3 regions of the Bacillus sp. N1(2025) genome follow, and region 3 is predicted to be linked to each of the others. Evidence: predicted binding sites of a transcription regulator. Region 3 holds the regulator's gene; each other region holds the start of a gene.
What was found. Region 3 encodes Rex, which represses fermentation and respiration genes when NADH is low (regulators of the CRP and FNR family bind a similar motif). Its sites were predicted from a motif close to TTGTGAAATATTTCACAA; they were not measured.

Region 1: ACNFN4_RS05915 (cytochrome ubiquinol oxidase subunit I) is a predicted target of Rex. The motif match lies at 4,364-4,381, and genes of this name have one in related genera.
Region 2: ACNFN4_RS10785 (DUF1641 domain-containing protein) is a predicted target of Rex. The motif match lies at 5,324-5,341, and genes of this name have one in related genera.

The regions. Positions count from the first base shown of each region.
Region 1 covers NZ_JBLTJB010000002.1:208,932-216,154, forward strand. The annotation lists gene ACNFN4_RS05895 (PucR family transcriptional regulator) at 1-426, shown strand, start outside; gene ACNFN4_RS05900 (ABC transporter ATP-binding protein) at 545-1,645, shown strand; gene ACNFN4_RS05905 (polysaccharide deacetylase family protein) at 1,745-2,587, shown strand; gene ACNFN4_RS05910 (2-hydroxycarboxylate transporter family protein) at 2,623-3,966, opposite strand; gene ACNFN4_RS05915 (cytochrome ubiquinol oxidase subunit I) at 4,469-5,875, shown strand; gene cydB (cytochrome d ubiquinol oxidase subunit II) at 5,859-6,875, shown strand; gene cydD (thiol reductant ABC exporter subunit CydD) at 6,875-7,223, shown strand, end outside.
Region 2 covers NZ_JBLTJB010000004.1:98,274-105,496, forward strand. The annotation lists gene ACNFN4_RS10765 (LacI family DNA-binding transcriptional regulator) at 1-528, opposite strand, end outside; gene ACNFN4_RS10770 (MFS transporter) at 599-1,990, opposite strand; gene uxaC (glucuronate isomerase) at 2,015-3,412, opposite strand; gene ACNFN4_RS10780 (NAD(P)/FAD-dependent oxidoreductase) at 3,598-4,776, opposite strand; gene ACNFN4_RS10785 (DUF1641 domain-containing protein) at 4,816-5,232, opposite strand; gene ACNFN4_RS10790 (cupin domain-containing protein) at 5,619-6,116, opposite strand; gene ACNFN4_RS10795 (DMT family transporter) at 6,246-7,223, shown strand, end outside.
Region 3 covers NZ_JBLTJB010000005.1:3,032-10,254, forward strand. The annotation lists gene tsaD (tRNA (adenosine(37)-N6)-threonylcarbamoyltransferase complex transferase subunit TsaD) at 1-973, shown strand, start outside; gene ACNFN4_RS12690 (ABC-F family ATP-binding cassette domain-containing protein) at 1,196-3,124, opposite strand; gene moaC (cyclic pyranopterin monophosphate synthase MoaC) at 3,264-3,776, shown strand; gene ACNFN4_RS12700 (redox-sensing transcriptional repressor Rex) at 3,773-4,420, shown strand; gene ACNFN4_RS12705 (twin-arginine translocase TatA/TatE family subunit) at 4,439-4,609, shown strand; gene tatC (twin-arginine translocase subunit TatC) at 4,616-5,374, shown strand; gene ACNFN4_RS12715 (YdiK family protein) at 5,413-5,604, opposite strand; gene ACNFN4_RS12720 (CPBP family intramembrane glutamic endopeptidase) at 5,601-6,335, opposite strand; gene groES (co-chaperone GroES) at 6,572-6,856, shown strand; gene groL (chaperonin GroEL) at 6,898-7,223, shown strand, end outside.

The DNA of each region.
Region 1 (7,223 bases), on a different contig from region 3:
TATTTCAGTGTCCGTTTTTTCATCGGAAGGTATTATGGCGCGGGAGAACGTCTGCGTCTTCATTATCGGAGAGAACAGCAATATTGTCAGATTGGCCGGCGTTATCTCCCGCAGCTGAGCACGCTGACCGCGGAAACGGTATTTCCGGCCTTGCTCATGGAAGAAAGCAGAGAAAAGCTCTCAGCCTTGCTTCACGAAGAAGCGGCGCTGCTGTTTCAGAAAGAACCGGAGCTGAAGCATACGATTCAGACTTTTATTGAACATAACTCGAACATGTCGCTCACATCGAAAAAACTGCATTTGCACCGCAACAGTCTTCAATATCGGATTGATAAATTTGCGGAACGCTCGGGTATTGATATTAAGACATATCAGGGCGCCCTGCTGGCTTATTTCATTTGTCTGCAGTATGAAAAATCACATTAAATGGGAAATGTGCACGAAGGCAGCGGACTTTTTTTATGAACATTGCCTATATCCGCCGCCGTCTGACGCTGTTACAATCCTATTTAAGAAAGCGTTTGCAAAAAAAGGGGGAGATGACATGGCGGAACTTCGGCTGGAGCATATTTATAAGTATTACGATCAAAAAGAGGCGGCTGTCGATGATTTTAACCTTCATATTAAAGATAAAGAGTTTATCGTGTTTGTCGGTCCGTCGGGGTGCGGCAAGTCGACAACATTGAGGATGGTTGCCGGGCTGGAAGACATTACAAAGGGCGATTTCTATATCGGTGACACGAGAGTGAATGACATCGCTCCTAAAGACAGGGATATCGCCATGGTGTTTCAAAACTATGCGTTATATCCGCACATGACGGTCTATGATAATATCGCTTTCGGTCTGAAGCTGAGGAAGATGCCGAAACCGGAGATTAAAAAACGGGTCGAAGAAGCGGCAAAAATGCTGGGGCTCACAGAGTATCTGCACCGCAAACCGAAGGCGCTCTCCGGCGGGCAGCGGCAGCGGGTTGCATTAGGCCGGGCGATTGTCAGGGACGCCAAAGTGTTCTTAATGGATGAGCCACTGTCAAATCTGGACGCAAAGCTTCGGGTGCAGATGCGGGCAGAAATTATTAAGCTGCATCAAAGGCTGCAAACAACCACAATCTATGTGACGCACGACCAAACAGAAGCACTGACGATGGCGACACGCATCGTAGTCATGAAGGACGGAAAAATTCAGCAGATCGGCACCCCGAAAGACGTGTATGAACATCCCGAAAACGTATTTGTCGGCGGGTTTATCGGCTCCCCGGCGATGAACTTTTTCAAAGGAAAGCTGACGGACGGCGCCATTCAGATCGGTTCGGCCGCTCTCGGCGTGCCGGAAGGGAAAATGAAAATGCTCCGGGAAAAAGGGTATGCCGGCAAAGATGTTATCTTCGGCATCCGCCCGGAAGACATACATGACGAGCTGATTGTGGTAGAATCCTATAAGAATTCATCCATCACAGCTAAAATCAATGTCGCGGAATTGCTCGGGTCGGAAATTATGGTTTATTCCCGGATCGGGGATCAGGATTTTATCGCCCGGATTGACGCCCGCCATGACATTCATGCCGGTGAGGAATTGACCGTCGCTTTCGACATGAATAAGGCTCACTTTTTTGACAGTGAAACAGAAATCAGAATCCGCTCATAACGCAAAGCCGGACAGCTGGATGTCCGGCTTTTTTGATGTAACAATTTATGACGCATAACCGATATAAAAAGTAAATAGAAGACAGAAAGCAGGAAAACGATGAAACGCATAATCATGTGCATGTGCCTTTTGGCTGCCGTGTTTACGCTTGCCGCCTGCTCGGGCCATGAGGCAAGCGCCGAACAAAGCATTCCGAAGGCAGAAGCGCACCACGATAAAAAATCTGTAAAGCGCCAAATCAAAAAGCAGCCGGATACGTCCGCCTGGGTTCAAACGAAAGGAACGGCAAGACTGCCGATTCTGATGTACCACAGCATTTCAGAGGGAAACAGCCTGCGTGTGCCGAAGGAAGAATTCCGGCAGCATATGAAGTGGCTTCATGATCACGGCTATTATACGATGACTCCTGAAGAGGCCTATCTGATGCTGACGGAGGATAAGGAGCCGCGTGAAAAATGTGTTCTGATCACATTTGATGACGGCTATACCGACAATGTGAAAGCGGCCTATCCCATTTTAAAGAAATACAAGATGAAAGCGACAATCTTTATGATCGGAAACTTTATCGGGCATAAGAATCATCTGACTGAGAAGCAGATGAAGGAGATGGCCGCCCACGGCATTTCCATTCAGAGCCATACGATGAACCATCTCGAATTGAACGGGCTCACACCGCAGCAGCAGCGACGTGAAATGAAGGACTCTAAGCGTTTATTTGATCAAATGTTCGGACAGCGGACGTCTATGATCAGCTACCCTGTCGGACGATATAATAAGGAAACATTAAAAGCCGCCGCCGCGTCAGGCTACCGTATGGCGGTCACGACGGAGCCGGGAGCGGCGTCAAGAGATCAGGGGCTTTACGGGCTTCACCGCGTCCGTGTGTCGCCGGGCATGTCCGGCGCGGCATTCGGCTCTTATATTCAAAATGTGATGAAATAACAGAGCCTCCGCATCATGCGGAGGCTTTTTTCAGTTTAATAGAATTGATGAAGCAGCAGAAGGGTGACGCTCACGGTAATCGCTCCGCCGATCCTGGTCGACACTTGGGCGAACGGCATAAGCTCAAGCCGTTCAGCGGCGCTCAAGATCGCGACGTCGCCGGTGCCGCCCTGGCCGGAATGGCAGGCATTAATAATCGCCGTCTCAATCGGGTACAGATTCAGCCATTTTCCGGTCAGAAAACCGACGGCCATCATCGTGACGACGATTGATAAAATGGTAATGATGTTGCTGATCGTAAACGCCGCAATCAGCTTGTCCCACGGTGTCATTGAAACGCCGATCGCAAATAAGAGCGGATAGGTCACGGCTGTCGAGAAAAAGCGCGAGACGCCGAAGGCTCCGTTTTCAATCGAAGCCGGCGCCAGCCTGAACAGCTTAATGAGAACGGCAAGGACGAGCATCACGACAGGAGCCGGAAGCTGAAAGAAATCATGCGCCAGCATGCCGACCAAATAGAGGGAAACCGCTAAAATACCGCCCGAAGCGAAAAAGGACAAATCAAACGTTTTATCATTGGCCGGCTGTTCCAATGCGGGAGCGGAATGATCAGACTTATCAACCTTCCCGTTGCCCGTCCATTCCGGTTTGCGTTTCCCGATGACATTCAGCAAACCCGATAACATAATGGCGCACAGGCTGCCGAGCATGATGGACGGCAGCACAAGCGCAAAGGCGTCTCCCTGGGACATCGGCATAATATCGGAGTAGCCGATGGATAAAGGAATCGCGCCTTCACCGACACCCCCCGCCATAATCGGAACGACAATATAAAGCAGCGTGTGCTGAAAGCCGAGCCCGAGCAGCGTCCCGACGCATAAGCCGACGATGGCGGCCGCGATCGAGCCGGCGATCAGCGGAATAAAAATCTTGACGAAAGCTTTGACGAGCGTCTCTCTTTTCATCCCGAGAATACTGCCGACGACGATACCGGCAATAAATAGATAGAGAAAGTTGGAGCTTTCCGTGAATTCTGTTGTTGAAGTAATAATGTCTTTCGGAAGCAGGTGGTAGTAGACGACAGCGGATGGAATAAAGGTTGCGAGAATCGCAGGACCGCCGATGGAACGCACGATCGGAATGGATTTTCCGATCTGGCCGAAGGTAAATCCGAAAAAACTCATGACGGCAATTGATGTCAGAATGTCGCTTTTTACATCACGGCTCATGACAAACACCGTAATAAGCAAGAAAAGCAGGATATAGATAGGAAGAGGAATAATGCCGATTCTTATATTCATTGCTCTGGCAAACCAGTTATCAGTCCGTTCCTGTTTTTGGATTGAATCCGTTTGCAATTTTGGTTGAAGTTCTCCCATGCTTGTTCCCCCAGTCGTTATGTAGTGAAAAAATATCCCCATTTAAAGTATACTAAAAAATTTAAATTGTTCATATATTATGAATTTACTAGAGGACATGCTTACTTCACATTTTCTTTCTCAAAATGGCGATTTGGCGGGCTTTTTCGCCGAGAAAAGCATTTTGTTCGCCACACGAATAAAAAAGAGGTACGATATCAAAGGGACAAATATCCTAGGCGCTGACATAAAATCTCTACAAATCCGACAATAATCGGTCACAATTTCAGCCTGATTTTAGGTATATTGATCTTTTTTTTTAGGCTGAATCGTTGTAAAGTAATGATATTGAATCATTTCTATGACAGCCGTTGCCCCCCAGGGTGTACAGGCTGATATTTCAATAGTTTTGACGAATTTGTGAAACATTGAGCAAATATATCATTTTTTGTGAAATACCGAGCAATGATCTCGTTATGTTTGTGAAATGTTGAGCAATTTACCAGATTGGAGGAAAAACATCATGAGTGAGTTGGTATTAGCCCGCATTCAATTTGCATCTACAACATTGTTTCACTTCTTGTTTGTGCCTTTGTCTATCGGGCTTGTGTTTATGGTTGCTTTGATGGAGACGCTTTATGTTGTCAAAAAACAAGAGACCTATCTCAAAATGGCTAAATTTTGGGGGCATCTCTTTTTAATTAACTTTGCTGTCGGCGTCGTCACAGGGATTCTTCAGGAATTCCAGTTCGGTCTGAACTGGTCTGATTATTCCCGTTTTGTCGGAGACGTATTTGGAGCTCCGCTTGCGGTTGAAGCGCTTTTGGCGTTTTTTATGGAGTCTATTTTTATCGGATTATGGATTTTCGGCTGGGACCGTTTATCTAAAAAAGTGCATTTGCTTTGCATTTGGCTTGTGTCCTTCGGAACGATTATGTCATCTTTCTGGATTTTGACGGCGAACTCATTCATGCAGGAGCCGGTCGGCTTTGCGATTAAAAACGGCCGCGCGGAAATGAATGATTTCGGGGCGCTTTTGACAAACCCTCAGCTTTGGGTTGAATTCCCTCACGTCATTTTCGGGGCGCTTGCGACGGGTGCTTTCTTTATCGCCGGTGTCAGCGCATTTAAATTATTGAAGAAAAAAGAAGTGCCTTTCTTCCATAAATCTTTCAAGCTTTCGATGATTGTCGGTCTGATCGCCGGTATCGGCGTTGCGTTCAGCGGACATATGCAGGCTGAGCATTTAATGGAATCGCAGCCGATGAAAATGGCTGCCAGTGAAGCGCTTTGGGATGACAGCGGTGATCCTGCCGCGTGGACGGCTTTTGCGAATATTGATACGAATAAAGAAAAAAACACATCAGAAATTTCAATTCCTTACGCACTCAGCTACTTGGCTTACCAGAAGTTCAGCGGCAGTGTGAAAGGGATGAAAACACTTCAAAAAGAATACGAAAAAACGTACGGAAAAGGCGACTATATCCCGCCTGTTAAAACGACGTTCTGGAGTTTCCGCATTATGGCGGGCGCGGGCGCGCTTATGATTTTTGCCGCGATTGCCGGCTTTATTCTGAACCGCCGCAAAAAGCTTCATACGAGCAAGTGGTATTTACGGGGCATGATCGCACTGATCGCATTCCCATTCATTGCGAACTCTGCCGGTTGGATTATGACTGAAATCGGCCGCCAGCCGTGGACGGTCATGGGACAATTGACGACCGCACAATCCGTTTCTCCTAACGTAACGACGGGATCTCTGCTGTTTTCAATTATCAGCTTCGGCGTCATGTACTTGATTTTAGGCGCTCTGCTTGTTTTCCTATTCGTTCGTGAAATTAAAAAAGGTGCGGACCATGATGATCATAAGGATGTTCCTGTATCAACGGATCCGTTCAGTCAGGAGGTCTACCATGGGGTCACTTCATGATCTTTGGTTTATACTCGTTTCAGTTTTGTTTGTCGGATTTTTCTTTTTAGAGGGTTTTGATTTCGGTGTCGGCATTTCGACCCGATTTCTTGGCCATAATGAATTAGAACGCAGAGTGCTGGTTAACACCATCGGCCCGTTCTGGGATGCGAATGAGGTGTGGCTTATCACAGGTACGGGAGCGATCTTCGCGGCATTCCCGAACTGGTATGCGACGATGCTGAGCGGATATTACATTCCGTTTATCATCATTCTTCTTGCTTTGATGGGGCGCGGCGTGGCATTTGAATTCCGCGGCCAAGTGAATAATCTGAAATGGGTCAAAACATGGGACTGGGTGATTTTCTTCGGCAGCCTTATCCCGCCATTTGTATTCGGACTTATTTTCACAAGCTTGTTCCGCGGTGTGCCGATTGACGGACATATGAACATTCACGCAGGTTTTTCAGATATTGTGAACGTGTATTCCGTTCTTGGCGGAGCAGCCGTCACCCTTCTTTCATTCCTGCACGGTTTAATGTTTATCACCCTGCGCACGATCGGTGATTTACAAGAGCGTGCGAGAAAAATGGCAAAACGCGTAATCGGTGTTATCTTTCTTGTTGTACTTGCTTTCTTTGCGATGTCTGCATACGATACGGATATGTTTACACGCCGGGCAAACATCACGATTCCGGTATTCGTGCTGATTGTCATCTGCAACGTTCTTGCCGTTGTGTTCATGAGCAAGAAAAAAGACGGCTGGGCATTCGGTATGACCGGCGCGGGTCTTGCTTTGACAGTTGCGATGATTTTTATCTCTCTGTTCCCGCGCGTCATGGTCAGCTCGCTGAAAAGCGCGTATGACTTAACAGTAGCTAACGCGTCTTCCGGTGATTATTCACTTAAGGTCATGACAATTGTCGCACTGACTCTGCTGCCGTTTGTTATCGGCAGTCAGATCTGGAGCTATTATGTCTTCCGGAAACGCGTCAGCCATAAGGAGCCTATGACTTATTAATGGGAAAAGACCTGTTTCTTTATAAAGGAATGAAGCGGATTCTTGCGATCATTACGGGATTAACGATTATACAAACGGCCGCCATCATCTTGCAGGCGGAATGGCTGAGCCAGGCGGTAACCGGATTATTTAACGGGAAGCGGATTGCTTCTCTTTATCCGGTTATCGGCTTTTTCCTGCTTGCGTTTTTGGTCCGGCATGCGGTGACAACGGTCCGGCAGAAAATCGTGTACCAATATGCCGCGCAAACCGGCGCAGACTTAAGAAAAAGATTTCTTGAGCAATTGTTCCGTCTCGGCCCCCGCTTTGCGAAAAAAGAGGGAACAGGCCGGATGGTGACGCTGGCGA
Region 2 (7,223 bases), on a different contig from region 3:
TCTGTGTCCGTTTGCGATCAGGCAGTCGACCGCCTGTCTGGAGCCTTCTTTATCGTTTGACAGGATATTCGTGATGCTCCGGTCATCAATGTCCCGGTTCAGCACGACGAGCGGGATGTTTTTCTCGCGAATATGATAAATAAATGAATTATCACTGTCGCTTTGGCTCATTAAAATGATTCCGTCATACCTCATGGGCGTAATGGTTTCAAAGCTTTTCAGGTCGTCAATCGCGCGGACGAACAAATTGTATTCCTCACTGATTGTGCGGTTTACACCTTTGATGGTATCGGAAAAAAAGCTGTGTGAGGTTCCGTTTGTGATGCTTGTAAAAAACAGTCCGATCGTATGGGACTTTTGCATGGCAAGGCTTTTTGCATTTACATTCGGTGTGTAATTCAGCTGTGAAGCGAGCGCTAATATTTTCTGTTTTGTATGCTCTTTAATGTAGGGGCTGCCGTTAAGTGCCCGGGATACGGTGGTGTGGGATACGTTGGCGAGTTTTGCGATATCTTTTATGGTTACCATCGTTTTTCCTTTCTTTCTGTATGCTGTCATTTATTTCTATTGTACCATTAACGGACAGTCCATAAAATCACTAAAGTTGAGGTTTTGCATGATGTAAGTCCTGAACGAGCTCGGCATGCTGCCGGTCCGTCAGCTTATACATCAAACCGATAATCAGCATGGCGCACGCTAAAGCGAAAGCCGGGTACAGCAGCAGAAGCCCTTTAATCCCGATTAACGTACCTTTTGTCTGAGATGCATTCGGGATATAGCCGATAACGCTCAGCCCGATGCCTGAAAGAAAACCTGATAAAGATTGGGCGAGTTTTCTGGAGAAGTTGAAAAGCGAATATGTCGTCGCCTCCTTCCGTTCACCCGTCTTCCATTCTCCGTAATCAATAATGTCCGACACAAGCGCCCACGTAATGCCGTTTGGTATGCTGATCCCGATAAAAGCAATGCTCGCTAACGCCGTAAAGATATATACATTTGACGGGAGACAAAAATTCAGCGCATCAGCCGCGGCGCTGACGGCAAAACCGATCATCACCGTTTGCTTTTTTCCGAAGCGTTTGACGAGTTTCGGCATAAACAAAACACCTAAAAATGAAGAACCGATGATGATAAAACTCATGTAGGACATCAACTCCGCATTGTTGAGATTGTACTGGGCGAAGTAAACAAGCATAGCGGATTTAATGTTATATGCCGATATTGAGAAAATCGTCATGAAAACGACGGTCAGAAGCGGTTTGTTGCCGATAAAGCATTTGAAAACCGACATGACGGACAGCTTTTCTTTCGGCGCTTCACGGACGATAATTCTTTCTTTGCAGTTTCGGTAGCAGATCATAAATCCCGCGATTCCGACTACGGCCATCATTCCCATGACTGCCGGGTAGCCGATGTGAACGTTATCAAAATGAACGAGAATCGGGATGACGATGACACTTGTAATGAGCAGCGCGCCGAGGGAGCCGATCTGGCGGAATGCAGAAAGCGCCGTTCTGTCCTCCGCATCCTGTGTAATGGCCGCGCCGAGGGAGCCGTACGGAATATTGACGAAAGAATAAGCGACCCCCCACAGCATGTAAGAAGCATAGGCGTACACAAGCTTCCAGGTGACGCTCACATCCGGTGACACAAAAATCAATACGGTCATGACCGCAAGAATAATACTTCCGAATAATAAGTACGGCCTGAATTTCCCCCGGGGTCCGATCTTTTTTCTGTAGTCAATGGCCGAGCCGACAATCGGATCAGTCACAGCCGCAAACAGCTTGCTGACCAAAAAAATACTGCCGGCGAACGCTGCCGGAATGCCTGCGACATCTGTGAAAAACTTCAGCAAATAGATCTGCCCGAGATCAAACATAAATCCGTTCCCAAAATCTCCAAATCCATAGGATACTTTTTCTTTCAGACTCAGCTTATGCTCCTTCACTTTTGCGGCAGGTGCTGTCACGACAGGCACATTACTCATAGGCCACCTCTTTCATTCCATTTTTTAAAAGCGGAAATATTCCTCAGCATTCCGGTAACAAATCCCCTCGACAATCTTTCCTAAAAGCTCCATATCGTAAGGCGCTTCGCCTTGTTCCGCCCAGCCGCCGATCAGCGTGCAGACAAGCCGCCTGAAGTATTCATGGCGGGGATAGGACAGGAAACTTCTTGAATCCGTCAGCATCCCGATAAAACGGCTGAACAGGCCCATGTTTGATAACGTTTTCATTTGCTGGAGCATTCCATCTTTCGTGTCATTGAACCACCAGGCTGTGCCGAATTGAATTTTCCCCGGTGTTTTCCCATCCTGAAAGCTGTTGATCATGCTGGCGATAATATAGTTGTCATTCGGATTCAAAGAATACAAAATCGTTTTAGGCAACTGCCGCTTTTTTTCGGCGGAATCTAACAGCCGGGCAAGCGGTTTTGCGATACGTTCATCATTAATTGAGTCATATCCCGTATCAGGACCGAGGCTGCTGAACTTATTTGTATTGGTATTTCTTAACGCGTTAATATGGAACTGCATCGCCCAGTCCAGTTCGGCGTAAAGACCGCAAAGATATTGCAGCGTCCGTGTTTTGAATTTCTTTTCATCTTCAAAAGACACATGCTCTCCGCTTAATCCGGCTGCAAAAATCCGGGCCGCTTCCTCTTCGGTCGTCTCGGCATAAACCATTTGATCTAACGCATGATCCGACACTCTTCCCCCGGCATTGTGAAAACAGCGGACGCGGGATTCTAACGCATCTAAATACGATTGGTAGGTGGTGACAGCTATTCCGGAAGCGCTCTCCAGTGAACGGACCCAATCGGCAAAACCCGGGCTGCTGATGTCCAGTCCTTTGTCAGGCCGAAATCCGGGCAGTACTTGAACCGGAAAATCACTTTCTTTCAACAGTTCGTGGTATGTCAGCGCATCGGCAGGATCGTCGGTTGTGCAAATGACTTTGACATTTGATTTCAGAATGAGATCTCTTGCGCCAAACCCGTCTCCCTGCAGGAGCTCATTCGTTTTTTTCCAAATGGCCGCGGCCGTTTTTTCATTCAATACGTCATAAATGCCGAACCAGCGCTGCAGCTCTAAATGCGTCCAGCTGTACAGCGGATTGCCTATCGCCATCGGCACCGTTTTTGCCCAGGCGAAAAACTTCTCTTCATCTGAAGCGTTTCCGGTAATGCAGCGCTCTTCAATGCCGTTGGCCCTCATAATCCGCCACTTGTAGTGGTCACCGTAAAGCCATGCCTCCGTAATGGTTGCGAAGGTTTTATTTTCATAGATTTCCTTTGGGCTTAAGTGACAGTGATAATCAATGATCGGCATGTTTTCAGCGTATTCCCGGTACAGCTTTACGGCCGTTTTACTATCCAGTAAAAAATCATCACCCATAAAAGCTTTCACACTTTCATCCTCCCTCTTAAAAATGTTAACGTTAACAAAATGGTTCTTTTTTATTTTAGCTTCCTCTTTCTCACATATCAATCATTTTTATTTTATTTTTCAGAAAATTGTATCCGTTAACATTTTCATACAAAAAAAGACACTGCCGAGAAAGTCCGGCAATGTCTTCTGTGTGATCTTAAGGATTAGTAAGCGAGGCTGAATAATCCTTTGATATGTGTTAAATAACGTACGTTACTTGCTTCTTTCATTAAAGATGCCGGAAGACCTTTCAGCGGAGTAGAGTTCGCTCCGATGATGGCAACCGCGTCTTTACGTCCGAGGCTTGCAAGCGTACCAGAGTTTACAGGCTTGAATGTTTCAAGCGTTTTTCCTTCTAAGTAAGCGAACAGGTTGTAACCGACAAGTTCACCCATCTGCCAAGCGATTTGCGCTGTCGGCGGGTACGGACGGCCGTCCGGCGCAAAGTATACAGCGCTGTCTCCGACAACGAATACATCTTCGTGAGAAGTAGATTGTAAGAAATCGTTAACCGTCGCACGACCGCGGTTCACTTCGAGGCCGGATTCGCCGACTAACGGGTTGCCTTGTACGCCGCCTGTCCATACAAATGTGTTGGCAACGACTTTTGAACCGTCTTTCAGATCAATAACGTTTCCTTCAACATTTGTAACAGGAAGACCTGTTAAGAACTCAACGCCGCGTTTTTCAAGACTTTTTGTCGCGCGTTCGATAAGGTCATCAGGAAGAACAGGAAGAATTTTCGGACCTGCTTCTACTAATTTCAGTTTGATTTCTTTCGGATCTACGCCGTATTTTTTCGTAAGGTTCGGCATGATGTCAGCAAGCTCACCGACAAGCTCGACGCCTGTTAAGCCGCCGCCGCCGATAAGGATCGTTGCATCAGCTTCGTTTTTCGTTTTAGCGTATTCACGCACACGGTCTTCCACGTGTTTGTATACTTTGTTCGCATCAGCAGCAGATTTCAGCACCATGCTGTTTTCTTCGAGTCCAGGAATGCCGAAATAAGCCGTAACAGAACCAAGTCCGACAACAAGCGCGTCATAAGTCAGCTTAGAACCGTCAGAAAGGGCAACTTCTTTCTTATCAACTGAGAAAGAATTGACTTCTGCGATTTTAATGTCGACGTCTTTTCCTTTCAGAAGTTTTTCAAGCGGCATAGCAACAGCCTGTTCAGACACGTTGCCGGCTGCAAGGCGGTGCAGTTCCGTAATGATTTGGTGAGTCGGGTATTTGTTCACAACGGTTACGCGTGCTTCATCTTTACTGTAATGTTTGCGAACGGTTAAAGCAGAAAGAACTCCGCCGTAACCAGCGCCTAAAATGACAATATGTTTTGACATCGTATATCCTCCGTCCTTTATATCAATTTGAATCTGAGATTATTTTTGTTTTTCGTTCATGATTTCAAGATAGCTGTTAGCAAAACGGAACAGCTTTTGAGCTTGAGGGTCTTTCAGCATGCGCAGCAGGCCGAAAAGTCCGATCGTTTCATTGCTTGCATCCGCGCGGTCTTTTGCTTCGATCGCAGTAGCCGCCACTTCTTTCGCTGTTTCTTTCACCGGCTCAAGAATTTCTGTAAGCGCACCCACTGTATCGCTCTTCAATACTTCGTCTGTCGCTACAGACTGTGCAAAATCATAAGACTTCGTTAAAATATTTACTAACTCAGTCAGTTTTGGAAGCTGATCCACTAAAACAGTCAGTGATTCTTGAACTTCAGGTTTTAGCAGCTGATCAATAAGATCGCGTTGGCCTTGGCTGACAGATGCATTTGTTTGATCGATTGTTTCTGGCATATCCGATTCTCCTTTACTATAAGCAGTATGCTGATTTTTTTGGAAAGGGTAGCCTTTCCCCCTTCATGCAGAAAAGCATGAAAAAGCAAGATTGTGAATTCATGCACAATCATTTACAAAAATAAATGTTTACTACCCAGTTTTTCACTTTGCCATATCCAGTATTATTTTTATATCAACAAAAACAATTGAATAAGTCAAAATTTCTTTTTCCTCTCTGAAAATAGCAAACATAAAAAACCCCAATTTGATTTACTCTTATATAATAACACTTTTTGAACAAAATTTGAACGTGAATTGTTTCGTTTATGAAATTATTTATATGGCGGGGGTGTAATAACGTTTCTTTTAGGCTATTTTTTTACAGACCATCCGCTTTTCCCCTGTCATTTTTCCCACAATTTTAATAGCGGGCCCGTTTTTCCCGTAAAGGGGTCGCATTCCGGGAGCGGGACACGGCTGATTTCTTCTGAAGTTCTATCATTTTTCTCCGTTTTTGTATCGTACTGCCGGCCGCCCGGATAAGCCCCGATCACGGTAAAATCAGAACTGCCCGACAGTTTTTTATGTCCGGTGCCGGCCGGAATGACCGCTGCGTCTCCCATTTGAAGAACGGCGTCCGCTCCTTGTTCCCCGCCGAACCTCAAAACCGCGTTTCCTTTTACCGCGACAAGAACTTCGTGCGTGGTGCTGTGAAAATGGTGATACGGAAATACTCCGCCCGTCCAGCTGTTCGACCAATCGTGCCGGCGGAGGACGGACTCTGCTTTCTGTACCGTTTCTTCATTAAATACCGCGTTATAAATAACAAGCGGAAGATTCGGGTTATTCGGAATGCGGCCGTCATCTTCAAAATAAAGCACTTGAATATCCTCTTTCTGCATTGTTTTCACCTCCGTATATGTCTGTTTCCCATTCATCATTTGTTAAAACGCTATTTTCTCATATTCCATTGCGAAGCCTGCCGGTGAATAGTATAGTATAAAAAAATATGTGTCAAAATGAGGGATTTAATGAAAGCCATCGTGATCGGAATATTGGCATCTCTGTTTTTTGCAGTCACCTTTATTTTAAACAGGGCGATGGAGCTTTCCGGCGGAAGCTGGATGTGGAGCTCTTCCCTGCGTTTTCTTTTTATGGTTCCGTTTTTATTTTTGATCGTTTATGTGAAAGGAAAATGGGCGCCGCTCTGGCATGAAATCCGAAAAAAACCGTTTTTTTGGCTGAAGTGGAGTTTTACCGGGTTCGTGCTTTTTTATGCCCCGATTACGTTTGCGGCGGCATATGGGCCGGGCTGGCTGATCGCCGGCACGTGGCAGATTACAATTGTCGCGGGTGTGCTTCTGTCGCCGTTTTTCTACGAAACAAAAAATTCACCGGCGGGCCCGGTTTCCGCCAGACAAAAGATCCCGCTGATTTCGCTGGTTACTTCCGTCATCATCCTGATCGGAGCCGGTCTGATTCAGCTTCAGCATGCGGGTTCTCTGTCCGGCCGCACGATACTATTCAGCGTTGTGCCGGTCGTCATCGCCGCTTTTTCCTATCCGCTCGGCAACCGCAAAATGCTGGAACAATACGGCGGAAAACTCGATACTTTTCAGCGGGTGCTCGGCATGACGCTCGCAAGCCTTCCGTTTTGGCTTTTGATCGCCGCTTTCGGCTGGCATAGAGACGGGCTTCCGTCAATGGGACAGACATTCCAATCCTTTATCGTCGCACTCAGCTCTGGCGTTATCGCAACAGTATTATTTTTCCGCGCCACCGATATGGTGAGAAATGAGCCGCAGAAGCTCGCTGCTGTTGAAGCGACGCAGTCCGGAGAGGTTCTTTTTGCACTGATCGGCGAAATCGTCTTTTTATCCGCGGCGTTTCCGTCACTTCTTTCATTTGCCGGACTGTTCATTATTATTGCGGGAATGGTCATGCATACATTCGCTTCCCGGCAGACAGACCAGAAAACGGCTGAGCAAACGTCAGCCAATCTCACCGGT
Region 3 (7,223 bases):
CGTGAAAAACGGAAAAGACATCATTTCAAACGTTGTCGCTTCTCAAATTGAAAGCCATAAACGTTTCGGCGGGGTCGTGCCTGAAATAGCGTCCAGACATCATGTGGAGCAGATTACCCTTGTGATTGAGGAAGCTCTTTCAAAGGCGGAGATGGGCTTTGATGATCTTGATGCGATTGCTGTAACGGAAGGACCCGGACTTGTCGGAGCCTTGTTAATCGGAGTCAATGCGGCAAAGGCGTTAAGTTTTGCCCATCAAATACCGTTAGTCGGCGTCCATCACATTGCGGGTCATATTTATGCAAACAGGCTGATAGGAGAGCTTCAGTTCCCGGCGCTTGCTTTGGTTGTGTCAGGCGGACATACGGAATTGGTTTATATGAAAGAGCACGGTTCATTCGAGGTTATTGGTGAAACGCTGGATGATGCCGCAGGCGAAGCTTACGACAAAGTGGCAAGAACGATGGGGCTTCCCTATCCGGGAGGGCCGCAGATTGATAAGCTGGCTGCTGCGGGAACGGATTCCATTCCGCTTCCGCGTGCGTGGCTGGAAGAAGGGTCTTACAATTTCAGCTTCAGCGGCCTGAAATCAGCCGTGATTAACACGCTTCATAACGCCTCGCAAAAAAATGAGGTGATTCCTCCGGAGGATCTTGCCGCAAGCTTTCAGCAGAGTGTCATTGATGTACTGACGGCAAAAACCTCTAAGGCCGCGAAAGAATACGGGGTTAAACAAGTGCTGCTTGCAGGGGGCGTAGCCGCTAACAAAGGGTTGAGAGCCGCACTGCAGCAGGAATTCAGCCATTCGGGAGATCCCGAGCTTGTCATCCCGCCGCTTTCTTTATGCACGGACAATGCAGCGATGATTGCGGCTGCCGGAACCGTTGCTTTTGAAAAGGGGATCCGGGGCTCATATGATATGAACGGACAGCCCGGTTTGGAATTAACATCCTTTGATCGTCTCACGTTGTAAAACGTGAGTTTTTTTTTACTTATTAACAGATAATTCTAACATATCCACAGGATTGTGAATATATTCAGAAATCCAGTCTGGATAAGGGACTATAAGTTGTTAGTAAAGTGGATAAAGTCAGAAAATTTTGTGGATAGTGTGTATAAAGCGCTTACTTAAATAGCAGGCAAGGAGAAAAGCTGTGGATAAAAAAGCACCCCTTAAAGAGGTGCTTGACTTTTTCTATTCTTCTGAGGAGAGTTCTTCCCACTCCGCTAATAATCGTTCCAGCTCTTGATTCAGAGCTTCGTTCTCTGAGTGAATGGTCTGTACCTTTTCGTGATCCTGATACACGTCAGGGTCGCACAGCAGCTCCTCATTGGCACTGATTTTCTCTTCGGCGGATGAGACGGCCGCTTCGATTTCTTCAATGCGTCTCAGTCGCTGCCGTTCTTTCTTCTTCCATTCTTTTTCTTCCTCGTAAGTTCTTTTCGTATCCTGTTTGACCTTGCCGGCAGGCTGAGCCTGCTCTTTTTCCTGCCGCTTCATTTCTTCCAGTTCCAGCTGCTGGGCTTTTTTCTCGGTGTAATAGTCATAGTCACCCAAATATTCTTCTGCATGATCAGGTGACAGCTCCAGCACTCTTGTGGCGATTCTGTTAATAAAGTAACGGTCATGCGAGACAAATAACAGTGTTCCCGGGTAGTCGATCAGGGCGTTTTCCAGCACCTCTTTACTGTCCAGGTCAAGGTGGTTTGTCGGTTCATCTAGGATGAGAAAGTTTGCTTTTTGAAGCATCAGCTTGGCAAGCGCGACTCTTGCTTTCTCCCCGCCGCTTAACGAACGGACCGGTTTCAGGACATCGTCTCCGCTGAACAGAAAGTTGCCGAGGCATGTCCTGATCTCTTTTTCCGGCATGTCCGGATATTCATCCCACAGCTCGTCCAGCACGCGTTTGGACGAGGTCAGTTCAGCCTGCTCCTGATCATAATAGCCGATTGTGACGTTGGAACCGTACGTGATCGACCCGGATTCCGGACTGATTGTATTCATAATGGTTTTCAGCAAAGTTGATTTGCCGATTCCGTTCGGTCCGACGAGGGCGGCGCTTTCGCCTCTTGTAATGCCGAAGGTCAGGTTTTTCAAGAGCGGAGGCTGGCCGTCATAGCTGATGGAAACATCCTGTACGCGCAGGACGTCGTTTCCGCTCTGTTTTGTAATGTCAAAACGGAAGGCGGCTGATTTTTCATCCCCGAGCGGCTTTGCCATGACGTCCATCCGTTCAAGCTGTTTTCGTCTGCTTTGGGCTCTTTTCGTTGTAGAAGCTCTGGCCAGATTGCGGTCGACAAAATCTTGAAGCTTGGCGATTTCGTCCTGCTGTTTTTCATACAGCTTCAGGTCTTTCTCATACTGCTCAGCTTTTTGTTCTAAATAGGCGCTGTAGTTGCCGAGGTATTTTTTGCTTTCTGTCCGTGAGACCTCGTACACTTGGCTGACGACTTTATCAAGAAAGTATCTGTCGTGGGAAACGATCAGAATGGCGCCTGAATATCCCTGTAAATAATGCTCAAGCCATGTAAGCGTATCGATGTCGAGATGGTTCGTCGGTTCATCCAGAATAAGCAGATCAGGCTGGGTCAGCAGCAGCTTTCCGAGCGCAAGTCTTGTTTTCTGACCGCCGCTCAGGCTTTGCACTTTCACGGAATCGTCAAATTTTCCGAAGCCGAGGCCGTGAAGGATAGAGCGGACGTCCGCTTCATATTGATAGCCGCCTTTATCCTTGAAATCCTGCTGAAGCCTGTCATAGGTTTTCATCAGCGTCTCAAGCTCCGCCGGGGCGGCCGTGGCCATCTTTTCTTCAATAGAGCGCATCTCTTTTTCCATTGCTTTCAGGAAATCAAAAACGCTCAGCAGTTCTTCTTTTATGGTAAGCTGGGATTCCAAGCCTGTGTGCTGGGCAAGATATCCCATCGTTAATTCTTTCGGTTTGATTAATTCACCCTTTTCATATGAAAGGTGACCTGCGATAATTTTAAGGAGAGTTGATTTGCCGGCTCCGTTTCTGCCTACTATGGCGATGCGATCCCGAGATCTGACTTCAAGCTTTATATTGTTTAAAATAGGATCAGCGCCAAAAGATTTGGATAGCTGATTAATTTGTAAGATCATCATATTATTTCACCTCTGTTATAATAAGTTAAGTGTAGCTTATCAACCTGCTGTCAGCAAACAATACATCAGAATTGGAACATTATAGGATAAGACATCAGGGAGAAAATAGTGTATGATCAGAAGTAAGGAGAGTTTAAATATGAATGGATTTTCTCATTTTAATGAAGAAGGCCGTGCCCGCATGGTGGATATAAGCGATAAATCTTCAACAGTCCGTACTGCCGCTGCGATATCCAGCGTACACATGAAGCATGACGTGTACAGCAGAATCAAAAACCGCGAGATCGGAAAAGGAGACGTGCTGGCTGTCGCACAGGTGGCAGGAATTATGGCCGCAAAGCAGACGTCAGCGATTATCCCGATGTGCCACCCGCTTTCTTTAAGCAGCGTCGACATTTCATTCGGCTGGGAGGAAAAGGATTCCGAAGCCGTTCTTCATATACAGGCAAGCGTAAAAACGAAAGGGAGTACAGGTGTGGAAATGGAAGCGCTAACTTCCGCTTCAGTCTGCGCTTTGACCGTTTATGACATGTGCAAGGCGCTGGATAAAGGAATGGTCATCGGCCCGACCTGCCTCATGGAAAAAACAGGAGGCAAAAACGGTGATTTTAAAAGAGATGCATCTGAGTATAAAGTGGAGGACCAATCATGAACAAGGATCAATCAAAAATTCCACAGGCGACGGCAAAACGGCTGCCGCTTTATTATCGCTTTTTAAAGAATTTACACGCGTCAGGAAAGCAGCGCGTTTCATCAGCTGAACTGAGCGATGCGGTAAAAGTCGATTCGGCCACGATCCGCCGGGATTTTTCCTATTTCGGGGCGCTCGGCAAAAAAGGATACGGCTATAATGTGGATTACCTGCTGTCATTTTTCAGAAAAACACTGGATCAGGATGAAACGACGAATGTCATTTTGATCGGTGTCGGGAATTTAGGGACGGCGTTTCTTCACTATAATTTCACAAAAAATAATAACACAAAAATATCTATGGCTTTTGATGTGAATCAGAGTAAAATAGGAACTGAGGTAGGCGGTGTGCCTGTCTTTGATCTTAATGATTTAGAGCTTCACATTAAGGATGAACCCGTGGCAATTCTTACCGTTCCGGCGGTTGCCGCGCAGTCAATCACCGACCGGCTCGTGTCGCTCGGCATCAAGGGGATCCTTAACTTTACGCCGGCCCGTTTGAATGTGCCGGATCACATTCGAATTCATCATATAGATTTAGCTGTAGAGCTTCAATCATTGGTTTATTTCTTAAAGCATTATTCTGTTTTGGAAGAAATTGAATAGCGAAAGGAGGAGCTGCACATGATCGGTCCTGGAAGCCTGGCGGTTATCGGTGTGGTGGCGGTGATTATTTTCGGTCCGAAGAAGCTTCCCGAATTAGGAAAAGCGGCGGGAGACACGCTTCGTGAATTTAAGAACGCTACTAAGGGATTAGCCGGTGAAGAAGAGGAAAAAAAGAAAGAAGAACAGTAAGATAGGATGACGCGTATGAGAGTGAATCAAATGACGCTTGTGGAGCATATTGCCGAACTTCGGAAACGATTGCTGATTGTGGCGTTATCCTTTACGGTTTTCTTTATTGCCGGCTTTTTTCTGGCAAAACCTATCATTGTGTACCTTCAAAAAGCCGATGAAGTAAAAGAGCTCACCCTTAATGCTTTTAACCTGACGGATCCGCTGTTTATCTTTTTGCAGTTCGCGTTTATCATCGGCATCATTTTGACTTCGCCGATTATTCTCTATCAGATTTGGGCGTTTGTCAGCCCGGGTCTGTATGAGAAGGAGCGCAAAGTAACACTCAGCTATATTCCGATTTCGATCGTGCTGTTTGTCGGCGGTGTGTCGTTTTCTTATTATATTTTATTTCCGCTGGTCGTTGATTTTATGAAGCGGGTTTCGAATGACCTGGATGTCAACCAGGTGATCGGGATTACCGAGTACTTTCATTTTCTGCTGCAGCTGACGATTCCGTTCGGACTGCTGTTTCAGATGCCGGTGCTGATCATGTTTTTAACGAGACTCGGTGTTATCACGCCGAGGTTTTTATCAAAGATCAGGAAGTACGCGTATTTTGTGCTGCTTGTGATCGCCGCGATGATTGCGCCGCCTGAGCTGCTGTCTCACTTGATGATTACCATTCCGCTTTGCATTTTATACGAGATCAGTATTCTGATCTCAAAAGCGGCGTATCGGAAAAGGCAGACCGGCAGTGAATCTGATCAGGACGTATCAGCATAAAAAAAGCCATTTCTCCATGATGAGAAATGGCTTTTCTTTTATTTTTGATTTTTTTTCACTTTAAATGAGAAAGCGAACATTTTAAACGAGATGCTGATATTATAAGCGGCGAAAACCATCAGCAGTATGGAATAAAAAGACCACATGCTTCCCGGAGAGCTTGCGGCCAAATACGTAAAGATACAGCCGACTGCGAAATAAATCAAGCCCCAAGTCATTGGGTTCCTCATACAAACAATCCTCCAATAATTAATTGCATTTGCTCAGTATGCTGTTCAATATATTTTTGGGCGGGGCCGAGCTGCATGACCACGACAATGGTATTCATCATGACATGGGCGAATATCGGCACAATAATCCGTTTCGTCTGCACATACAAGAACGCAAAGGTAAAGCCCATGGCCGTATACAGCAGCAGGTGCGTGAGGTCTTGATGCACAATGCCGAAAATGACGGAACTGATCAGTCCGGCGACAAAGAAATTCGTTTTTTCATATAATACACCGAAGATGATCTTCCGGAAAATGATTTCTTCAAGAATCGGCCCGACGATAGAAGAAACGATAATCATGAGCGGCATGGCTTTAATAATGTTGAGAATGGCTTTCGTGTTTTCGGAACCGCTGCCCACATGAAAGACATACTGCTCAATCATCCCGGCGATTCCCTGAGAAAATAAAGCGAGCCATATTCCCGCGACCGCCCAGAGAACGGACATGCCGGCGGATGCTTTCTTCCCGTTTCTTAATGTCTGCTTCGGCGCGGTTCTCAAAATCAAGAGAACGATAATCAGGCAGATGAAAAAGCTTACGACGGAATAAATCCCCTGAGCCATGGTGAGATTCGCATTCGTAGGGTGCCCGCCCGCATAGCCGAATTTGTACATTAAAGGAATGCCGATCAATGCGGAAAGCTGCATGATAACATATGTCAAAATGATATACCAATACTGTTTTCTCAAATGATATGTACTCCTTTATCCTATAAAATCAACTTATTTGTTCTTATTGTAACACAAGTGAACTTGACGTGAAAAAAGGAGAAAATCAGTGTGAGAGAGAATCATGTAAGCGTGAAAATTTTTTATTCTTATGACTTGAAATTGGAAGTGAGATTCTTTATTATAATAACTGTGTTAGCACTCTTTAGAGCTGAGTGCTAAAATTACATATTCATACTATTGAGGAGGTTATTACATTGTTAAAGCCATTAGGTGATCGCGTTGTCATTGAACTCGTAGAATCTGAAGAAAAAACTGCCAGCGGAATCGTATTACCGGATTCTGCAAAAGAAAAGCCGCAAGAAGGCAAAATCGTGGCAGCCGGTTCAGGTCGCGTGTTGGAAAGCGGAGAGCGCGTTGCTTTAGAAGTAAAAGAGGGCGACCGCATTATCTTCTCAAAATACGCCGGTACTGAAGTGAAATACGAAGGTACTGAATACTTAATCTTACGTGAAAGCGACATTTTAGCTGTTATCGGCTAAGCAAATAAATATTTTTAAAAATTCGAGGAGGTTTCGTTAACATGGCAAAAGATATTAAGTTTAGTGAAGAAGCACGCCGCGCTATGCTTCGCGGTGTCGATGCGCTTGCTGACGCTGTAAAAGTAACTTTAGGGCCAAAAGGACGCAACGTGGTTCTGGAGAAAAAATTCGGTTCTCCGTTAATTACAAATGACGGTGTGACAATCGCAAAAGAAATTGAACTTGAAGATGCGTTTGAAAACATGGGTGCGAAGCTTGTAGCTGAAGTAGCCAGCAAAACAAACGACGTTGCCGGTGACGGTACGACGACTGCGACTGTACTTGCGCAGGCTATGATCCGCGAAGGCTTGAAAAACGTAACTGCGGG